DNA from 4 places in the Bacillus sp. D386 genome. Region 1 is predicted to be linked to each of the others. Evidence: predicted binding sites of a transcription regulator. Region 1 holds the regulator's gene; each other region holds the start of a gene.
The links. The regulator LexA, encoded in region 1, represses DNA repair genes until DNA is damaged. The targets are predictions, from matches to a motif close to CGAACATATGTTCG.
Positions count from the first base shown of each region.

Region 2: the regulator LexA is predicted to act here: its motif matches at 1,795-1,808, upstream of FHY45_RS04150 (YhjD family protein).
Region 3: the regulator LexA is predicted to act here: its motif matches at 2,617-2,630, upstream of parE (DNA topoisomerase IV subunit B).
Region 4: the regulator LexA is predicted to act here: its motif matches at 2,217-2,230, upstream of FHY45_RS09035 (Y-family DNA polymerase).

Region 1 covers NZ_VEMV01000002.1:6,707-10,543, reverse strand. Annotated here, with positions in the region: gene FHY45_RS05060 (helicase-related protein) at 1-1,190, shown strand, start outside; gene lexA (transcriptional repressor LexA) at 1,394-2,020, opposite strand; gene yneA (cell division suppressor protein YneA) at 2,174-2,497, shown strand; gene FHY45_RS05045 (YneB family resolvase-like protein) at 2,567-3,217, shown strand; gene FHY45_RS05040 (DUF896 domain-containing protein) at 3,294-3,524, shown strand; gene tkt (transketolase) at 3,663-3,837, shown strand, end outside.
Region 2 covers NZ_VEMV01000001.1:857,593-861,429, forward strand. Annotated here, with positions in the region: gene abc-f (ribosomal protection-like ABC-F family protein) at 1-669, opposite strand, end outside; gene FHY45_RS21190 (RAxF-45 family protein) at 799-918, opposite strand; gene FHY45_RS04145 (TVP38/TMEM64 family protein) at 1,018-1,629, opposite strand; gene FHY45_RS04150 (YhjD family protein) at 1,842-2,216, shown strand; gene FHY45_RS04155 (competence protein ComK) at 2,229-2,825, opposite strand; gene FHY45_RS04160 (IDEAL domain-containing protein) at 3,084-3,314, shown strand; gene FHY45_RS04165 (DUF4111 domain-containing protein) at 3,427-3,837, opposite strand, start outside.
Region 3 covers NZ_VEMV01000003.1:673,172-677,008, forward strand. Annotated here, with positions in the region: gene parC (DNA topoisomerase IV subunit A) at 1-589, opposite strand, end outside; gene parE (DNA topoisomerase IV subunit B) at 583-2,550, opposite strand; gene FHY45_RS11935 (CoA-binding protein) at 2,888-3,298, opposite strand; gene plsY (glycerol-3-phosphate 1-O-acyltransferase PlsY) at 3,470-3,837, shown strand, end outside.
Region 4 covers NZ_VEMV01000003.1:51,226-55,062, reverse strand. Annotated here, with positions in the region: gene FHY45_RS09045 (hypothetical protein) at 77-289, opposite strand; gene FHY45_RS09040 (YolD-like family protein) at 531-869, opposite strand; gene FHY45_RS09035 (Y-family DNA polymerase) at 898-2,157, opposite strand; gene FHY45_RS09030 (heme oxygenase) at 2,882-3,220, shown strand; gene FHY45_RS09025 (aspartate/glutamate racemase family protein) at 3,300-3,837, opposite strand, start outside.

The DNA.
Region 1 (3,837 bases):
TTGCAGATAAGGATCGTGGGTTTTCTTGGTTTAGAGCTATTAATAAAGCGCGTGCTCGGGAAGTTCACATTATAGGCAGTCACAACTCTAAAAGGATGATTTTAAATCTGCTTCAGGGAAATGATATTGAAATTCATGAATACAAACGTGATATACCGCTGATTGTAGAGAAAAAACCTTTTAAGATCGAACATACCAAGGCAGGAGATGCATTGATTGTATTTTCTCGAAATAAAGTGCTTCAAACCGCTTCAAAGCTGGAAAGAAACGGCCATAAAGTAAGTGTGATCTATGGAAGTATGCCTCCTGAGACAAGAGCTAAACAAATTCAGAGGTTTATTAACAGGGAGACGCGAGTGATTGTATCTACAGATGCCATCGGAATGGGGCTCAATCTACCGATTAGGCGGGTCGTTTTTCTGGAAAATGATAAATTTGATGGCACGAGAAGACGTTTATTGACCTCCCAGGAAGTAAAGCAGTTAGCAGGCCGTGCCGGACGTAAAGGTATATATAATGAAGGAAGAGTGGCATTTACTGATCAAATTGGTTTAATGAAACGGTTGTTGAATGGTGAAGACCGGCCAATCAGTACATTTACAATAGCTCCTACACAGGTTGTATTTGAACGCTTTAAACGTTATCATTCCAGCTTTGATCAATTCTTTGAATTATGGGATGAATTTAAAAATCCTGCCGGAACAACAAAAGCACCGCTTACTCAGGAAAAAGCTTTATATCATTTAATTCGCCATGAACAAATAGAAGGACGAATGTCGATAACTGATTTATACGGTTTTCTGCATTTACCTTTTTCAGCGAATGAGGAGAGCCTTGTTAATCAATGGCTCTATAATATGAAAGCCATTGTGGATAGAAGAGAATTGAGAGAGCCTTTAATAAAGAAAGATTCCTTGGATGAACTTGAATTATCTTATAAATCAGTAGGATTGCATTTATTGTTTTTGTATAAATTAGATAGAAGAAGTGAAACGGTCTATTGGGAGCGAGTAAGAGAAGAAATCAGTTCAGATGCACATAATCAGTTAAGAAAAGGGGTTAAAAAATATCAAACAAAATGTCGGTCATGCAATAAGCCGTTAAGCTGGAATTATCCATTTGCTATTTGTCAGTCGTGTTATGAAGAGAGTAAACGATCAAGATACTATTACAGAGGATGGGATATATAGGACCTTCAAGCTTGCAATCATAATGGTTGCAAGCTTTTTGTATTACATAATTATATTATGTAAACAAGAAGATAAATAAAAGCGTTAATCTATTCATAAAGTGGAATATGCCAATCTTTAAATGCATAAGTTTAATAGAGAAAATAGAGATAATAGATTTTAAACACATAAGTAGAACCGGCTGAAAGCCGGTCCCATCGTTCTTATTGAATATTTCTGTATAACCCGATCACTTTACCGAGGATGCTGACATTTTGTAGAATGATAGGCTCGAGCATAGAATTTTCCGGCTGCAGACGGAAATGAGTATCTTCTTTAAAGAAACGTTTTACGGTAGCTTCATCATCTTCAGTCATGGCTACGACAATTTCACCATTGTTTGCTGTATGCTGCTGGCGAACAATAACATAGTCACCGTTAAGTATTCCAGCTTCAATCATACTGTCACCCATAATTTCAAGCATAAACACATTTTCATCGGCAGGAGCCATATGCTCAGGCAGAGGGAAGTATTCTTCTATATTTTCGATAGCTGTAATAGGCTGCCCTGCAGTTACTTTCCCGATTAATGGTACATTAACTGAATTTGTTTTTGGAATATGGTCATGTGGATCCATATCCAGGATTTCAATAGCACGTGGTTTGGTAGGATCTCGTCTGATGAGTCCTTTGCTTTCCAATCGCGCTAAGTGACCATGAACCGTGGAACTTGAAGCCAGTCCGACTGCTTCGCCAATTTCTCGAACGGAAGGCGGATAGCCCTTCGTTTTTACTTCTTCTTTAATATATAGCAAAATATCCTGTTGCCGTTTGGATAATTTAGTAGTCATCTCCCGCACCTCTTTTAGCTTTTCTTGTTTTTAGTATATCATTTCCTGTTTAACAGTACAAACATAAGTTCGTTTTTTGTATTGACACAAAACGTTTGTTCGGTTTATACTTGATTTATATTAAACGAACATACATTCGATGGGGGTTTATTTATGAAAAAATTATGGACTTCTTATAATTATTCCATCTTGTTTTTTATCGGTCTTTTCTTATTAATAACTACAATGATAGTAACAAATATTGAAGCACCAAAAGACGATTATCAACAAATCACGGTTAAAAAAGGAGATACAGTTTGGGATATGGCTGAACGTTTTGACGGCAGCGAAATGACACAGACTGAATTTGTCTCTTGGGTTCAGGAACATAATGACTTGCACATTAATCATTTAAAGGAAGGGCAAACGATTGTGATTCCTGTAAAGAAAATGAACGAAAATACAGAAATGCTACACTTAGCAGATTCTGATAAATAACTATATAATCAGTAAGGTCGGGAATGTTTCCCGGCCTTATCTATATGTAAAGAAGAATGGTGAGAGAAAATGAAGGTTGGAATTTATTGCAGAGTCAGCACAGATAAAAGTTCACAGGAAACATCACTGGAAAGGCAGGAGCAGGAGTTAACAAGACTGGCTGCCATAAAGGGGTTCGAGGTGGTAATAATCGAGAAAGAACAAGCCAGTGGATATGATTTAGAACGAGAAGGCATTCTAATCTTGCTGGAAAAAATGAAAAATAGAGAAATCGAGGGTCTCTTGATTCAGGATGAAACAAGACTGGGCAGAGGAAATGCCAAGATTGCTCTATTACATTGCATCTATAAAGAAGGGGTTAAATTATATACGGTTACTCATAATGGTGAGCTCGAGGTTTCTGAAACAGATGCCATGCTTTTGCAAATCATCAGTATAGTAGAGGAATATCAGCGAAAATTACAAAACAGTAAAATCAGAAGAGGGATGAAACGAGCAATTGAAAATGGATATAAACCACAAAGAAATTTAGCAAATCAACATCTTGGAGGCGGAAGAGAAAGGTCAGAGGTACCTTTACAGGAGGTTATTGAGCTGCGTATTAAAGGATTAACATTTGCTGAAATTACGGAGAATTTAAACAGAAAAGGCTATGATCTCTCAAAAGCCACCATTCATCGAAGATATTCAGAATATATGAAAAAGAATACTAATCAATAGTTCATTCTTGAAAATTACGCAGTTTTTCTATACGATGACAATATCTACTTATATTTTATATAGAAGGAGCAATACCATGCTGCCAATGCATAAAATTAAAAGAATTAATGAATTATCTAAGAAATCAAAAACAGTTGGCCTTACAAAAGAAGAAGCCACTGAACAATCTCTTCTAAGGAAAGAGTATTTGGAAACCTTTCGTACCTCAATGAGAAATACGGTTGAAGGTTTGACAATTATCGATCCAGAAGGTAAGGATGTCACACCTGAAAAAATAAAAAAATTACGTAATAAAAAATTACATTAAGGGTATAGCATAATAGGTTAGACTCCAAAAAAATATCCTAAGGAGTGACGATTTTGTAGCATTTACCAACAAAGTCTTGTCAACCTGTTTATACTTCATTAATATAAATTAGAAGGTTAATCTGAAAGGATGTAGGCAATGTTCACAGAAAAAGATAATTTATCTATCACAGCTATTCGTACTCTTTCAATCGATGCAATTGAAAAAGCTAATTCAGGTCATCCTGGTATGCCAATGGGAGCTGCTCCTATGGCTTATACTCTTTGGACCAAATTCATGAACCATAATCCAAAAAATCCGGATTGGTTTAACC
Region 2 (3,837 bases), on a different contig from region 1:
ATCCAGGAAAAATCGATCATGCGAGACAATCAGAACTGTCCCATCATAGTCTTCGAGGAATCCTTCAAGCCATTCAACTGCACCAATATCCAGATGATTGGTTGGTTCATCCAACAATAGGAGATCTGGCTTTTGCAGAAGCAGCACTCCTAAACAAACTTTTGTTTTCTCACCTCCGCTTAAGGAAACAAAACGTTTATCGAGCATCAAATCGAGCATCAGCCCATTGGCTATCTTCATAATCGTGCTGTCCATCTCATAGCCACCAAGCCGTTCAAACTGCTCCTGAACTTCTCCATACTGTTCTATACTACGAGCCAATGAGCTTTCATTAATATCAGTTGCCATACTATGTTCCAGTTTATCCAGTCTCTCCTTCAGCTCAACCATATGGCTAAAAGCAGATTGCAAGCATTCATATACCGTGATACCGTCAGTAAAGTCAGGGATCTGTGACAGCAAACCTATTGCTGCACCCTTTTTAATGTGAATAGCCCCCTCATCAATTGTTTCGACGCCTGCTATCATTTTTAGAATTGTTGATTTCCCACAGCCATTCCGCCCGACGAATCCAACTCGTTCTCCTTCCTTGATCTCAAACGTAATATTTTCAAATAGCTTTGTTCCGCCATAGTTTTTTTCAATTTGCTGTACACTGCATACAATCATGTGTATGAACCCCTCTCATGCTCATACCCTGTACATGAAAAAAAGCCATAGGAAAGTCGATATAAGACTTCCCCATGGCTTTTGAATTCCTATTTTATCAAGGGTATAGAGACTTATTATCGTTCTTTTTCATATGAAATTTCCTGAAAAGGGCAGACTACCCCCTTGGCGAAATTGCACATGAAAAATGGCACGGATCAATGACAAGTTTTCAAGCCATTGCAAACATACCTTCACAGAACGATTCATCTCTACACCTCCTTTAATGGAATAATTTAGTTATAATTATAAACTTTCAGTCAATTATTAACAACTGCTTTTTTCACTCTTCACAGATATCCTTCCATTCTACGAATGGTCCTTCTGTTCCACCCGATTCAAACGGATTTCTACTTGTTTGCCTACTAGCCATAAAAGGAAAATGACGATACCAACAATAATACTTTTTACTGGTTCGCGAATTAAAGACATAATGTCATGGCCAATATAACTAATAGTAAAGATCATGACCAATTTCCCTGCAAAGACAGCAAGCATATATTGTTTTGGACTAATGTCAGATAATCCGCAAACTATATTTACGATCGCGGAAGGAGTGAATGGGAAACAAAGCAAGATAAACAACGGGCCAAATCCATGATGATTGATCCAGAGCATCGCTTTTTGCACAGCCGAATGTCTATGTAAAAATGAAAGGGCTTTTTTCTTTCCATATTTTCTGGACAAATAAAACACAACCATCGCACCAGCGACAGCACCTGTCCAGGAGAGAAGAAATCCAATCCATAAGCCAAAAGCATTGGCATTAGCCGTCACAAAAACAAACAAAGGCAAAAAAGGAAGGAACGCTTCAACAAACGGGAGCAACAATCCCGGAATGGGACCTAAGTTTCTATAATCACTTATTAATTCGGCTAAATGCTCCAATGTTAGCCATTCTGTTAACCAATTAAGATCCATAGTCTCTCCTCACAAACAAATAACAAATTCAGTCCATACTATATAAATATCCCCATATACATTAGATTGAAACAATCCTTACCCCTATTATATCAGATTGCTGTAAGGAGAGAATTAGTTAGAAAATAAACTTGTCAAAAATGTGAAAAGCGATTATTCTATATAGGAACATACGTTCGTTTTTTTACAGACATTGAAAGGACGCGATTTACATGACCCGCATCCCTACAGAAGAGCGCAATATAATGGAAAAAGCGATCTATCTACCCATGGTCCTCACCGTACTTGCCCGAGACCTTCAAGTGGTAAAAGCATCGCCCCTTAAATTAAAACAACCATACATATTATTAATTGATGAAACCATGAAACAGGTCCAAGCAGAATTGAAGCAAGCAAGCCACTATATGAGGACACATCAACTCAAAGTGGAAGAAACAAAAAGAGACGAATCATTCACCTCCTTTTTATTTCTGTATAAAGGCTATGAGGAATACCATAATTATTTCAATCCCCGTATTCGAAATAAAGTACAGGAATTACTGGAGTATTATTTTTTGAAGCAGTGGACTGACCAACTGAAAAATTAACAGCAATAAGTTTCATCGACCTTCCTTATAACTATTTGATGAATGCATTAAACCATGCTTTGCTTGGAAATCTGAATTCCTATCATTAACTTGCATGGCGTTATATAAATAATGTGTCTTTCGCTCCGTCTCTGCTAAGGTTTGAAGCAGCTTCGACTTCAGCATTGCAGTTCTGAGCATCTGGTTTTCAATGATACTATATGAAACTGGAACAACGATAGATTGCTTATTATGAAAATTAATTTGGGTTTTAGTCGCGTCAATCTTAACTCTGGATACAATGTGTTCATAAGAAAGCCAAATACATGATTCTTTTGCAGGAGATGTAGTAGGAAAAAAGAATAATCGATTAGCCGGTTCTAACGATATCGGCACTTTATGCGAGATACCGAGGAGCTTTTTCGTCGACTGGCATCTCCCAGGATAATCAGCCCCAAAATAATCACAGCTGGATTTTACTACTTCCGATGGCCTAAAAGGTACTAAAATTTCTTCATCAAATTCAATCACTTTAGAATACGTTTTCGATCCGTATTCTACTGGAACAACAGCAAATGTAAATGGACTTATTTCGTAATCCTCTCTCCTGGTAATCACGTTCTTTTCCATAGCTTCCTCCTTATAAATCCTGCAATTAAACTACAATTTCAATATAACATAATATTTTAAAATAATTGGTTTATTCACCAAAATTTCAATTTTAACCCAGAACCCCCATGATTGTTACGGTTAATTCATTTTATATTCTGGGTATATGATAAATAACTATTTCAAACTACCAAAGTAAATTTTCTGAATAATTTAAATATTTAGTTGATTTTTCTTTTCATCTGACTTATAATAAAAAAAAGCAACGGGGGGATATCCATGAATCACGAAAAAGCAAATACAGATATCGTAAAAGCTGTTGATGTGACTGTTGACCAGGGGACCATGGAAGATCTACTGATGGATATGATGATTTACGAAGCTCAACTAACCCATGCACATAGGAAACTGAAAGAAGAAATCGATCATGCCTTGGACAATAAGGACAAAGAAGCATTTATGAAACTTTCCGCCGAGCTAATTGAATTGGAGAAAAACTTTGGGAATTAATTCAAACAACTTGTAACGAATAAATACGGTGTATAAACAAAATCACAGAGCGAGGATCATTTAATCCCGCCCTGTGATTTTCTTGTTTTCACTCTTTAATCACGGTATTTCCCTAAATAAAATGAAAACGTTGACAGTATTTAATCAAATACTTTGAAAATGTTAGGGTCGAATCCAAACGTTCCTTGTTTGAACTATATAAAGTCTCCTTATCAGTTGTGCGAGCAAGAACAGCTTCATTAATAATCTGATGATACTCTTTTGGCATATGGCTTAAACCATATCTCCCTGCCCCTGTCTTGGAAATGATATCGTCTTCCGCTAACGTATAGTATTGACAAAGCAGCCCAAGAACTGTCCATTCTATTTCCTCCCGTATATCGTGAGCAGGCATGTTCAGCAATTCATCGAATGAGGATTCCAACCACTGAACTCGATCGCCCCAGTATGTATTCATATTCGCGAATACATAGGATTGTAATTGTTTCGAGCGGAATTCCAGTTCAAAATCCGAGGAAGCAGG
Region 3 (3,837 bases), on a different contig from region 1:
TTCTCATGATGGTAGCATCAACAATCTCTCCAAGATTATGTGGCGGAATCTCAGTGGCGTAACCAGCTGAGATTCCAGTTGAACCATTTACAAGCAAATTTGGAAATTTAGCCGGCAGCACAATCGGCTCTTCAGCTGTATCATCAAAGTTTGGTACAAAATCGACTGTTTTCTTCTCGATATCTCGTAAAAGCTGGCCTGCAATAGAGGATAAACGTGCCTCCGTATAACGCATGGCTGCCGGAGGATCCCCATCAATACTTCCGTTATTCCCATGCATCTGAATTAATTCACGGCGAAGCTTCCAGTCCTGGCTCATTCTGACCATGGCTTCATAAACAGATGAGTCACCGTGAGGATGGAAGTTACCGATGACCAGACCGACTGTCTTGGCTGACTTTCTATACGGTTTGTCATTGGTATTACCATCCGAATGCATGGCATAAAGGATTCTTCGTTGAACCGGCTTTAATCCATCTCGTGCGTCCGGTAATGCCCTGTCTTGAATAATATATTTACTGTATCGGCCGAAGCGGTCGCCAATCACATCCTCAAGAGGGAGATCGCGGTATTTCTCTGCTGTCATAATACTTCCTCCTCACCAGCAACCGTTAAGTTCTCATTTTCTAAAATATTTCCATCTTCTTCTAAACCAAAAGCAACATTGGCTTCAATCCACTTACGCCTTGGTTCTACTTTATCACCCATTAATGTGGTAATCCGTCTCTCTGCCCGTGCCGCATCATCAATGCATACACGGATCAAGGTACGTTGTTCTGGATCCATAGTCGTCTCCCATAGCTGGTCTGCGTTCATCTCTCCAAGACCTTTGTATCGCTGAAGCATGTATCCTTTTCCAACCTTTTTAATGGTACCTTCTAATTCATCATCATCCCAAGCATATTCTATAACTTCTCTTTTACCGCTTCCTTTACTAACTTTATATAAAGGAGGTAAGGCGATGAATACTTTACCATGTTCAATTAATGGTTTCATATAACGATAAAAGAAGGTAAGCAATAATACTTGGATATGGGCGCCATCCGTATCAGCATCGGTCATAATGACGACTTTATCATAATTGATATCCTCGATGGAGAAATCGGATCCTACTCCACCACCGACAGCATGAATAATTGTGTTTATTTCTTCATTTTTAAAAATATCTTCAAGCTTAGCTTTTTCTGTATTAATAACTTTACCGCGTAAAGGCAAAACAGCCTGGAACCTTCGATCACGCCCTTGTTTGGCAGACCCTCCGGCAGAATCTCCTTCGACGAGGTATAGTTCATTCTTCAATGGATTGCGGGACTGCGCCGGTGTAAGTTTTCCTGAAAGCAACGCTTCCGATTTCTTGCGTTTTTTACCGCTGCGTGCATCTTCTCTTGCTTTTCGGGCTGCTTCTCTGGCCTGAGCCGCTTTAATCGACTTACGGACCAAGGATGTCGCAATATCGGCATTTTCCATTAAATAATAAGATAATTTTTCAGATATAACAGAATCTACCGCAGAACGGGCATCACTGGTACCAAGTTTACTTTTTGTCTGTCCTTCAAATTGTAATAATTCTTCTGGAATTCTTACAGAAATGATAGCAGCCAATCCTTCGCGGATATCTGAACCATCCAGGTTTTTGTCCTTTTCTTTCAGCAAACCGGATTTACGTGCATACTCATTAAAGGCACGTGTAACAGCAGTTTTCATTCCTACTTCATGAGTTCCGCCATCTTTTGTTCTGACATTATTGACGAATGATAAAATATTTTCCGAATATCCATCATTAAATTGAAAAGCAAAATCAACCTCAATATCAGAATGAGTCCCCTCAAAGCTTACAACAGGATGCAATGTATCTTTTTCTTCATTTAGGTAAGAAACAAATGCCTCAATCCCATTCTCATAATAATAAACATCTTTTTCATCCGTACGTAAGTCATGTAATTCAATTTTTAAACCTTTTAATAAAAAGGCAGATTCGCGTAAGCGTTCACTTAAGGTTTCACGATTGTAAACAATGGTAGAGAAAATACTCTCATCCGGTTTAAAATGAATGGTTGTTCCAGTTTGGTTGGTTTTACCAATTTTCTCTAAAGTCGTTACAGGTTTTCCGCCATTTTCAAAACGCTGTTCATAAATAAAACCATCACGCTTAATGGTAACAACAAGCCATTCTGATAAAGCATTTACGACCGATGCACCAACCCCATGTAAACCACCGCTCGTCTTATAGCCACCCTGACCAAATTTTCCTCCTGCATGAAGGATGGTTAGAATAACCTCCGGAGTCGGTTTACCCATTTTATGCATTCCAGTAGGCATCCCTCTACCTTTATCCATTACACTGATGCTATTATCTTTATGAATTTTTACAATAATTTCGTCCCCATGTCCGGCCAATACTTCGTCCACGGAGTTATCAACGATTTCATAAACGAGATGATGCAGGCCTCGTGTGTCTGTGCTTCCGATATACATTCCCGGTCGTTTTCGGACAGCTTCTAATCCTTCAAGTACCTGGATGGCATCTTCGTTATAGTCAATAGGTTTTATATTTTTTGCCACTTATGTACCCCTCTCTTTACGTTACAACTTCTATTATATACATATTCTTAAACAAGAACAAATGTTCTTGATAGTATAAACAGCACACTAAAGCTCTATTGCTCTATTTTTACAGATTATTTTTCGTTTCGCAAATAAAGTTTAGATAAAGGTTATGTATACGAGACATCCCAGCTTCCAGTCCCTGTAAAAAACAAATAAAATAAGTCCCTGTATCTTAATTATGGTATCATCTTCGGTGTTTTTACAACTATTAGTTTTTATTACCTACAACATTATAAAACCACCAATGAGCTATTTACGAGCAATTGGTGGCCATTTTTTATTATTTAGTTAATGCATGCTCCACTTTTATGCAACGGTCCATAATGACGGTGTAATCCTTGTCCTTTAGTATTTGGAAGGCCTCTTCATCAATAACTCCCAGCTGTGTCCAAAATATATCGGCGTCGATTTCCAAAAATTCCTTAGCCAGATCCATCACATATTCAGATCGGCGAAAAACATTGACAATATCCACATGCCCCTCAATATCCTTCAATGTCGCAACCGCCTTTACACCCAAAACACTATCCACTGTAGGATTGACCGGGATAATTTCATATCCATTATCCTGCATGGCCTTAGATACCATGTAAGATGTCCGTTCCGGATTATCAGAAAGACCGACGACAGCTATTCGTTTCGCTTTTTTTAAGAGGAGACCAATTTCATCTCTGCTTGGATTTTCTATCATGAATATAGCCCCTTTCAATAATAAAATTTATCCTTATGTATACCCATAGGCTATTATAGAATAAACGGTCAGCGCAGAATAGGGAAGTTAATAAAAATAATTTTTTTATTTTCTTTTTGCAGGTACATGTTAAAATATATTAACCAGTAGTGTAAGAAAGGAACTGTTTATATGTTATATTTTTTGTTTATATTGGCCTATCTGCTAGGTTCAATACCTTCAGGCTTAATTATAGGAAAAGTTTTTTATAACACTGATATACGTGAGCATGGCAGTGGAAACTTAGGAGGAACCAATACATTCCGGACACTTGGGAAAAAAGCCGGAATTATCGTTACAACTATAGATATCTTAAAAGGTACTTTGGCCACCTTATTGCCATACATATTTAATATACAAGCTGATCAATGGCCAAGTTGGATTGCTATTCCGTTGATATGCGGCTTATTGGCAGTTATCGGCCATATGTACCCTATATTTGCCGGATTCAGAGGCGGTAAAGCTGTAGCTACATCCGGAGGTATTTTGCTCGGATACGA
Region 4 (3,837 bases), on a different contig from region 1:
TTAATAATTAAATCTGAAATAAAAAAAGCAGCATTCAATGAACACTGCCTCTATGTCTTAAAAATGAACGTTCAGCTTAATGAACTGCTCTCGTATGTTTTTGTATCAAACTTTGTAAAGCCGCCACTGCTTCATCGCCAGTATACGTACCTTTATAACTGAAACCATTCTCTGAGCAATATTTTTGCCCTAATGCTACAGCATCTTCTTTAGTCATTTCTTTTTTTAACTCTCCTATAACTAATCCATAAGGTGCTTGATAAATCGTGCTATATTTTTCTTTTTCCATTTTTCTTTACCCCTTTTGTTTTGATATCCCATGGCAAAGTTATCAGAACTGAAATCGATGTTAAAAATTCATTATCTGTATATTTCTTACTTCTAGGTCTATATACATAGTAAACTTTTTGTGGAATTTTGTCTAATATTTGCGTTTTCATGTCCTCAAAATTGGGTAGTAAAGTTTATTTAGAACAAAAAAGAAGAGCCATAACCAACATATGCATAAGCTTATAGCAAATTGCAGGCCATCAATTTTTCAATTGTACGTCCATAATTTCCTGATAAAATACAAAACAAACATCTCCGTCCTCATCAACGATATGAAGCTTTTGAGCCTGTTCATTGCAATAATGAATATGTCCTTCCACCGTACCGTACCGGCGACTGGCTGTACGGTAATAGCGGATCATCACAGGCTTCCCATATTCCAAAGCCTCCATAATTATCGTATTCATCGCTTCCACTTGCTGTTCATCAAGCTCATTCCTTGTTTCATAGCTGTCCTCATGTGCCCATGCTCTAAGCATTGTTACGTGTTCAGGCAGCATCATTGATGTCCATTTTATTTTTCCGCGATCTCGAATCATTCCCTGCAGCCTCCATTTCACTTGTCTGTTATGCTCTATGTCCTCCAACCAACGTACTTCGATGCTTGGCCGTTCCTGCCTCTGTATACGACACGGCACGTAAAATCGCATTCGATCCAAATTTTTTACGCATTCGATCCATCACAAAGCCAAGTTCGCGTTTGCGCCAGCTATCCTGGTCAAATAGACTGATTTGCATCTCTCGATCGGGGATAACATTCGAAAGTGTAATAGAAATTTTCCTAACTGTTTTGCCTGTATAAAACCGTTCAAACAAGGTTAAACACATTTCATAAATATCCATCGTAATATTGGTCGGCGTTTCTCTTGTCATAGAGCGATGAAATCCGCCTCCAAATTCATCCTGGCTATAATAAATTCCCAAGCTGACGGTTCTGCCCGCCATCCCGCTTGCACGTGTTCTTCTTGCTACTTCCTCACTCATTTCCAGAATAACATGCTTGATTTCCTCAGGCTTTTTATAATCACGCAGTAAAACCTGGCCTTTTCCAAAGCTGATTTGCCCTTCCATAATCGGAGCACCGATATCCGATAAATCAACACCCCAGGCATGGTGATACAATTGATTGCCCATAATGCCAAACTTCTTTTCAAGCGTCGCCAGATCATAACGCGCCAATTGACCGATTGAAAAAATCCCCATTCCATTCAGCTTCTTTTCCATCGGCTTTCCGATTCCCCACATTTCGCTCAAGGGGGATAAGGGCCATAATTTTTCTGGTACATCCTCATAGGTCCATTGGGAGATTCCTTTTTTCTTGGCCTCCAAATCAAGACACAGCTTAGCAAGCAGCATATTCGGACCGATTCCAATCGCGCATGGAAGCTGGAATTCCCGATCAATTTCATCCTGGATTTTTTCAGCAATTTCTACGATATCTCCCCATAGACGAGTGGTCCCATCCACCTTTAAGAAGCTTTCATCCACACTGTACGTATGAATTGCGCTTTTAGGTACATATCGATTGAATAAACGGCTGATTTCAGTAGAGATACGCAAATACGTAGCCATATTAGGATTAACCTTTATAATGCGCGGATCATCCGGAATCTCAAACAATCTCGAGCCTGTCTTAATGCCAAACTCTTTCTTCATTTTGGGAGATGAAGCCAGCACCACACTGCCGCTCCGTTCCGTATCACTCACCACAGCCAAATAACATTCAAGCGGATCCAGTCCCATCATCACCGCTGAACAGCTGGCAAAAAAACTTTTCATATCCACGCACATAACATAATGATGCGGTAAAGTACTGTAATCAATCATGTTAAAACCTTCTTTTAAATAGAATGTATGTTCGTCTTTATTATATTCTTAATGATAAGCGAATATACGTTCGTATTCAATGGAAAATTATTTACAATTTATGTATAAGAGCATGGAAGCGTGCAAATACTTTAAGACAACGGACATAGTTCACCATAAAAATTTACGAAAACGTTTTAAAAACAGTCGCTTCATCTACTATTATTTTCACTTTTCTCCTTTTCAATTCGCTCATAAATAAGTAAATTAGAGCAATTATGTTGAGTTTCGTTCAATTATTACGAAAATCGCTCAATTCCACTCCATTTCCGCTCGATTATATGGAATTCCGCTCAATTAATATCAATTTCCGCTCAATTCCTGCGAAAATCGGCTGGATTACTAGACTAATCTAGCTTATACAGTCATTTAGTCACTCAAATTTTGACTCGTAAGTCTCGAAAACTCTTAATTTAAGATCTTTTTGCAAAAAATAATAGAAAAATTGATTACTAATCTATTTGAAGGGTTATATAGAAGGATGAACGAACTATGTTGGTTATTTCATCATGCAATGCTTTTCAATCATATAGAAAAAATATGATAGAGCCATGATTAGCAAATCCTAAAGCATAATGAATTCAAAATCTTCGAAAAAGATATATAATAGCAGTGTAAGAGTGATTTTCAAAGAAGTAATCTGATATATTTTCCAGAAAAATAAAAATAAAAGGAGAATGATCACATGATTGTTGTTCAAAACAAAATTAAAACCAAACCAGGTTTCGCAGAAAAAATGGCAGGCCGTTTCACTTCCGGTAACGAATTAGATAAATTTAAAGGATTTGTTAAAGTAGAGGTTTTACTTACAGAGGGCCTGACAGAATATGATGAGATGAGCGTCAATATGTACTGGGAGGATGAAGAAAGCTTCCTTGCCTGGAAAAACAGCGACTCCTTCAAAAAAGCGCACAAACGTCCGGAAGGCAAACCGAATGAAGCTAAACAGGACTCTCCTATGTTAGGAAGCCAACAAACTACATTTAGAGTAGCGTCTGTAAAAGAAGCAGCTCCAACAAAATAATGTACGCAAAAGGTCTTTCCAAAAACTTAGGAAAGACCTTTTATGCTATATTCTATCAATATAATCATGCTCAATTGTATTAATTAGCAGCAAACTCACGCACGGATAATCCAAAATCCATTTCCTTGGTTATAGCTTGCAACTGATAATAGTCACGCAGTTTTTCAACAATCTCTTCGGGTGGTTTTGCATGATAATACCCTTTTCGCGTAGTCGTCATACCACTAATTTTCTGCAAATCGACAAGTGATTCACACATTTTAATGGCCGAGCCGAATGAATCGATAATCGGGACATCTTCAATATGATGAATACCGTGGGTTGCTAAAAATATATTCATCGGACCTTCTCCAGGAATAATGACATCTGCCCCTTCGGCAATAGCTGTTTTTGCGGCAGCTTTAAATTTCTCCAAAATCGGCTCAGGATTTTTAAATCCTTCCAAAATATCATAAAATCCAATATCCGCCTGAATAATCGGGCCCAATTTTTGTTCAAGACCATATTGCTTCGCATTAAAACGTAACTGATCTGCCAGTGGAGCTAAAAAATTCACGATGCCTATTCTTGTTCCAAGCATTGAGGCAATATGCATGGATGCCTGGCCGTAGCCAATA